DNA from 3 places in the Jeotgalicoccus saudimassiliensis genome. Region 2 is predicted to be linked to each of the others. Evidence: riboswitches for the same ligand, from Rfam matches in the RefSeq annotation. Region 2 holds a riboswitch; each other region holds the start of a gene.
What was found. A riboswitch is a leader RNA that binds a small molecule or an ion and turns the genes downstream of it on or off. The one in region 2 is predicted to bind S-adenosylmethionine.
Positions count from the first base shown of each region.

Region 1: another riboswitch for S-adenosylmethionine. It lies ahead of metK (methionine adenosyltransferase); the one in region 2 lies ahead of RZ44_RS07595 (methionine ABC transporter ATP-binding protein).
Region 3: another riboswitch for S-adenosylmethionine. It lies ahead of RZ44_RS06015 (Na+/H+ antiporter NhaC family protein); the one in region 2 lies ahead of RZ44_RS07595 (methionine ABC transporter ATP-binding protein).

Region 1 covers NZ_CCSE01000001.1:1,176,368-1,178,643, forward strand. Annotated here, with positions in the region: gene RZ44_RS05615 (nuclease-related domain-containing protein) at 1-106, opposite strand, end outside; gene metK (methionine adenosyltransferase) at 136-1,320, opposite strand; SAM riboswitch class I at 1,420-1,523, opposite strand; gene pckA (phosphoenolpyruvate carboxykinase (ATP)) at 1,866-2,276, shown strand, end outside.
Region 2 covers NZ_CCSE01000001.1:1,528,991-1,531,266, reverse strand. Annotated here, with positions in the region: gene RZ44_RS07600 (methionine ABC transporter permease) at 1-132, opposite strand, end outside; gene RZ44_RS07595 (methionine ABC transporter ATP-binding protein) at 122-1,153, opposite strand; SAM riboswitch class I at 1,317-1,416, opposite strand; gene RZ44_RS07590 (NUDIX hydrolase) at 1,509-2,093, opposite strand; gene RZ44_RS07585 (DUF554 domain-containing protein) at 2,116-2,276, opposite strand, start outside.
Region 3 covers NZ_CCSE01000001.1:1,251,778-1,254,053, reverse strand. Annotated here, with positions in the region: gene RZ44_RS06015 (Na+/H+ antiporter NhaC family protein) at 1-1,184, opposite strand, end outside; SAM riboswitch class I at 1,249-1,350, opposite strand; gene RZ44_RS06010 (YceI family protein) at 1,604-2,137, shown strand.

The DNA of each region.
Region 1 (2,276 bases), 350 kb from region 2:
CTTCATTGCGGTGTTTAAAGTAATACACTAAAAACCAGATTACAATGATAAGAAGTACTGCTGCGACCGCGATAAATATCGGATCTGTAAAAATATCAGTATTCATTTTATTCCTCTCTTTCGCAACTGCATGAATTAGCTATTTCTAAGAAGATCTTTCAGTGCATCGACTTTGTCCAGTCTTTCCCATGGCAGGTCGATGTCCGTGCGACCAAAATGTCCATAACTTGCAGTCTGTTTATAAATTGGTCTTCTTAAGTTTAGCATATCTATAATACCATCTGGTGATAAATTAAACAGTTCTCTGATGACTTCTGTAATTTTTGCTTCGTCATATTTCCCTGTTTCAAAAGTATCAACGGCGATAGATACAGGCTGTGATACGCCGATTGCGTACGCCAGCTGAATTTCACATTTTTCTGCGATACCGCTCGCTACGATGTTTTTTGCAATGTAGCGTGCTGCGTATGCTGCAGAACGGTCAACTTTAGTCGGGTCCTTCCCGCTGAATGCACCGCCGCCGTGACGGGCATATCCGCCGTACGTATCAACGATGATTTTACGGCCCGTAAGCCCCGCATCACCCTGCGGTCCGCCGATAACGAAACGGCCGGTAGGATTGATGAAGTATTTAGTTTCTTCATCAAGCAGTTCGGCAGGAACAACTTCCTGTACTACGTATTTCAGAAGATCATCATAAATTTGTGTTGCCGGAATGTTTTCGTGGTGCTGTGTAGAGATAACGATTGTGTCGACTCTCTTCGGTTTGCCGTCTTCTCCGTATTCAACAGTCACCTGTGATTTACCGTCCGGGCGCAGATATGAAATTGTATTGTCTTTTCGCACTTCTGTCAGGCGGCGTGAGATTTTGTGTGCCAGTGAAATCGGCAGCGGCATGAATTCCTTCGTCTCGTTTGTTGCATAACCGAACATTAAGCCCTGGTCACCTGCACCTGTAGAGACACCTTGTGATTCGCGTGTTTCAAATGCATTGTTTACACCGACAGCGATGTCTTCCGACTGCTCATCGATACCTGTTAATACTGACATTGTTTTAAAATCGTAACCGTACTTCGCATCGACATAGCCGATTTCCTTAACTGTTTCTCTGACAGTTTTCGGAATATCCACGTAAGTCTCCGTGCTGATTTCCCCGACGATCATCGCAAGGCCTGTGTTTACTACAGTTTCGCAGGCAACACGCGCGTACGGGTCACCTTCAAGTATTGCATCGAGAATTGCATCCGAAATCTGGTCTGCAATTTTATCCGGGTGTCCCTCTGTGACTGACTCCGATGTAAATAATTTACGTTCTGACATTTATAAAAATCTCCTTTTACAGCTCATTTAGCCATCTCTCAAAAGCAAAAAATAAAACCTTTTTCTCCATATTAAACAGAGAAAAAGGCTCGCCCTTTTCTCTTATCGGTCAGAATTACTCTGCATTCTTTAGCACCTTTCTTGAAAAGGAGGTTGCTCTGGCTTCACAGGGTTTGGATCCCTCCACCACCTCTTGATAAGAGATAACTTATATACATCTTACATTATTGTGAAATTCAAATCAAGATTAACCGGGAGTTTGTGCTGCGGTTTGGAACAGATGGAGATAATTTCTACAATATATAGAGTTTAATTCGTCTAAACTGCGTAATATTTTGTATTAAATAACGGCATTTAGTACCACATAAAATAAATATATTCTTACCATAATTATAAATCACCATAAACATATCTTATGTTAATAATTTGCAAAAATTAAAGCAAAATGTGTGAATGTTGTCCCTTTATCTGTGTAAACCTAAAAACTAATGTGTTATACTAATTTCTAAATAGTTCGTTAATGACAAATATCTTGGAGGCGAATCATGGTTAATCATAAGAGTTTAATCGAAGGTCTTGTTAACAAACCTTCTACACAGAAACAGTTATCAAATGCAGAACTGGTGGAAGCATCAATCCGTCGCGGTGAGGCCGTACTTACAAATACAGGAGCACTTCGCGCACAGACAGGCGAGTACACCGGACGCAGCCCGAAAGACCGTTTCATTGTAAAAGACAGCGTATCCGACAGCAAGATTGACTGGGGCGAAGTCAACCAGCCTATTTCACAGGAAATCTTCGATAACTTATTTGAGAAAGTTACTACATATTTAAATGACAAAGAGGAATTATTTGTCTTTAACGGCTATGCAGGCGCAGACCCGCATACACAGCTTCAGCTGCAGGTTGTCAATGAGTTCAGCTGGCACAACATGTTCGCAAAAACAATGTTCATC
Region 2 (2,276 bases):
CTGACCGGGACGTGTGACATATAACATAATCCCGAGCGGCAGTCCGAGCAGGACTGAAAAAATAAATGAAATACTGACCATCTGGACAGTTTCCAAAAATGCTTCGAATATCGTACTCCAGCTAACCAGCATATGTATTCACCTCACTGTACTGAACATTGTTTTCCGTTAAATAAAGCAGTGCTTTTTTGAGTTCCTCAGCCTCACCGTCAAACTGAACGATTAAATTGCCGAAAGGCACACCCTGCAGTTCTGTTATATTGCCGAAAAGGACATTGACGTCGAGATTATAAAGCTTGCTGATTTGAGACAGATACGGTTTTACAGCGAGCTGACTGATAAAGTTAATTCTGTAAATAAACTGGCTGCTGCTGCTGTCATCAATCAGTTCCCGGACGTAATTCGGCAGTTCTGTCTGCATAACGGTGTTGACGAATCGTCTGCCCGTTTCTGTCTGCGGACTGGAGAACACATCGAAGACTGAACCGCGTTCAATTATTTTTCCTTTCTCCATTACAGCTACTTTATGACAGATATCGCGGATGACAGACATTTCATGAGTAATCAGCAGAATTGTTATGTTGTACTCTTTATTTATCTTCTTTAGAAGTTTCAGAATCGACTCTGTTGTATCAGGATCGAGTGCTGACGTGGCTTCATCGCACAAAAGAATCGACGGATTCGTCGCAAGTGCCCGGGCAATGCCGACACGTTGTTTCTGACCGCCTGACAGCTGATCGGGATATTGGGATGCTTTATCCGACAGACCGACGAACTCAAGCAGCTCCGTGACGCGCTCCTTAATTTCGCTCTTCGGCGTTTTATTTAAAATAAGCGGCATTGCGACATTCGTATAAATCGTTTTTGAATTTAATAAATTAAAGTGCTGGAATATCATTCCGATACGCTTCTTTGTGATACGCAGTTCAGCCGGTGTCAGCGCAGTTAAATCTTTGTCATCGACGATGACCTGTCCTGCGGAGACGCGTTCCAGCTGATTGACGCAGCGTATTAATGTGCTTTTACCTGCTCCGCTGTATCCGACGACACCGTATATTTCGCCGGTATCGACTTTGAAGTTAATATTATCAAGGGCATGAATTTCTGCATCGCTGCCCTGATACGTTTTATCTACACCGATAAACTCAATCATGTAAAACGCTCCTTAAACATAGTTAAATAGTATGAATTAAAAAATGTAATAAAAATACACCAGTATAAGACCGGTGTTTTTTAAAAACCAGCTATACATTCTTTTGAATAAAGAAATAACCTCTTCTTAAAATATAAGAAGAGGCCGATATGTATAGTCGCTCTTCTCATCTTTTAGCGTAATGCTACAGGATTTGGCACAGTACAATTAAGTCTGTTGCCGAGATTTCACAGGGCCAGTCCCTCCATCTCTCTTGATAAGAAATTAAGTTATTTGAATATTTGATTTAAACTAACTATAGAGCAGCGCAGATTTAATGTCAACATAAAATTAAAATTAATTTCAAAGTGACTATTTAAGTATGCTGCTTAATGCTTGCTATAACAGCATTTATATAACTGTTTTCATGTGGTACAAAATCAGTTTTGCTGATCTGTATATCGTTAACAGTGATTGAGTCTGCTTCTTCAGACCACAGTTCTTCAAATGCAGACAGCTCAATTTTAAATACGCCGGATACTTCATTATCCATAAACACGTAATCAGGTACGGTATTTTCCGGAATGTTATATAAAAACACATGACATAATTCTTTGTCGATAAAATTACCGATGATAATTTCGTCACGTACTGTACCGGTGTAAGTTAAATCATCCGGAGTCAGTTCAATACCGAGTTCTTCTTTAATTTCCCGGACGCCGTCATTAACGTCTTCATCGGAGCTTAAATGGCCGGCCGCGGTTATATCCAGCTGATTTGGAAAATCTTTTTTATCCGGACTGCGAAGCTGGAAATGGACATATTTCCGTCCGCGTTCTTTACTGACGAACCAGCAGTGAAACGTTTCGTGCCACAGCCCCAGCTGATGAGCGGAGGTACGGGACGCTGTACCTGTTAAATTGCCCTGTGCGTCAAATATATTAAGCAGTTCTTCTTCCATAATCAATGCATCTCCTTTGAAGCTAGAACATTTGTACAAAGAATAAGCTGATTGTTTCCCAGTAATACTGAATGACTATAAACAGTACAGCAAATAACAGTGCCGGCAGCATATTCGCTACTCTTATATTCATTAGACCGAGGAGCCGGATACCGATGGCAATAATCATTACTCCACCTGTAC
Region 3 (2,276 bases), 280 kb from region 2:
GCTGCGAGTCCCGAAGCGGCAAGCATTTGACCGCCGTAAGGTATCAGACCCTGAAAACCTGCAGCGAATGTATCGAGTATACTTGCAGATTTTCTCGGATCCACTTCGTATTCCTCAGCAATGTTCTTCGCCAGCGGTCCTGTCATAATAATTGATATTGTATTGTTGGCAGTGGACATATCAGTCACACTGACCAGACTTGCGATACCAAGTTCTGCACCTTTTTTCGTTTTAATTCTGCTCATAATGGTTTCAAGCAGATACGTAATTCCTCCGTAATGACTGACAAGTCCAATCATCCCGGCAATCAGGATAGTGATAATTGCTATTTCCTGCATCCCGGCAATACCTTCGCCTGCTGCCGAAACCAGTGTCAGAACATCGAATGCGCCTGTAAACAATCCGAGTATCCCGGCAAATACTGCACCGCTAAGGAGGACGATAATTACATCGACCCCAAGAAGAGCTATAATCAGTACGGCAAGATAGGGCAGTACTTCTATAAAGCTGTAATCATAACTACCGGTTTCATTAAGAGATACATCCGCAGACAGCAGGTAGAGAATAATGATTGTCAGCAGCGCTCCCGGCAGTACAATCCAGAAGTTCACTTTAAACTTATCAATCATTTTTACACCCTGTGTGCGTGTAGCAACAATTGTAGTATCAGATATAAACGATAAATTGTCTCCGAACATTGAACCGCCGATTACTGTAGCAAGTGCCAGTGCAAGTCCGATATCCGTCTGGTCTGCAATACCGATTGCAATCGGAGCAATCGCAACTACAGTCCCCATACTTGTTCCCATCGATAATGAGACAAAGCAGCAGATGATAAAAATCCCGCTGAGTAACAGACTGCCGGGAAGCAGAGTCAGTCCCATGTTCACTGTAGAATCTACAGCACCCATTGCACCGGCAATACCAGAGAATGCACCTGACAGAAGGAAGATGACTACGATTAACATAATATTTTCCTGAGCTGCGCCTTTTAAGTATGCTGAGAGTTTATCTTTAAACGGCACTTTAAAATATAAAAAGAATGCAAAAACTGAAGCGATTAACGCCGCGACTGTTATCGGCATTGCATTGAAATCTCCCGCGATCAGTCCTGTCCCGATAAATAATGAGACGAATAAAATTAACGGCAGCAGTGATATAAAACTGCCTTTATGTTTAGACATATAATTCCTCCTATTGAAAAATCCCCATCCATTATCTGTAAAGATAAGAGATGGGGAAGTCCTCGGCTTATCTTCGAGCAGATACTGCTCCTGGAATTAGCACAGTACCTTACGGTCTGTTGCTGAGGTATCAACGGGCCAGTCCCTTCACCTCTCTGGATAAGAAATTATTTAATTATTGAGATTAAGGATACATGTTTAATAATTAAAGGTCAACAAATTAATTTTATATGATAATTAAGGTTTAATTTATTTGATAGAGGTAATTCTTTAACTATGATAATAAATAAATTGTATCAAAATTAATTTATTTAAGTTTGTTACTCGCTTTTAGTAACCAAGTATATTAATATAATTAATGTGATAGTTCGAAAGCGAATTATTGTACGACAAAACAAACTTTGGAGGATGAAATAATTATGGCTAAATTTGCATTAGACACAGCACACTCGGAACTTGAGTTTACGGTAAAACATATGATGGTAACTAAGGTTAAAGGGACATTCGGTGACTGGACAATTGACATCGATGTTGACGATATGGAAGATCTTTCAACAGCGAAAGTAACGGGAAGAGCAAGCACAGCGACAATCAACACTAAAGTTGCAGATCGTGATGCGCATTTAACATCAGCTGATTTCTTCGATTCGGAAAACTATTCGGATATTACATTTGAATCAACTAAAGTTGAAGGTTCAGGTTCAAGCTACGAAGTCACTGGTAACTTAACTATTAAAGATGTAACTAAAGAAATTACAATTCCTTTAGAATTCAACGGTAAAGCATTAAACCCGTGGGGCGTTGATGTTTACGGATTTGAATCAAACTTCTCAATCAACCGTGAAGAATTCGGATTAACTTGGAACCAGGCACTTGAAACAGGCGGCGTAATGGTTTCTAAAGATGTTAAAGTTAATCTTGAGCTGCAGTTCAATCCTGCAGAAGCAGAATAATAAACAATATAAACAGCTGAAAATGATTTTAATATAAATGGGTCAATACTCCGTGAAATTCTTAAATGAATCACACGGAGTATTTTTAATTTATAACAACGATATAAAAGACGGGAGCTATTGGAATTGTGTTTAGACA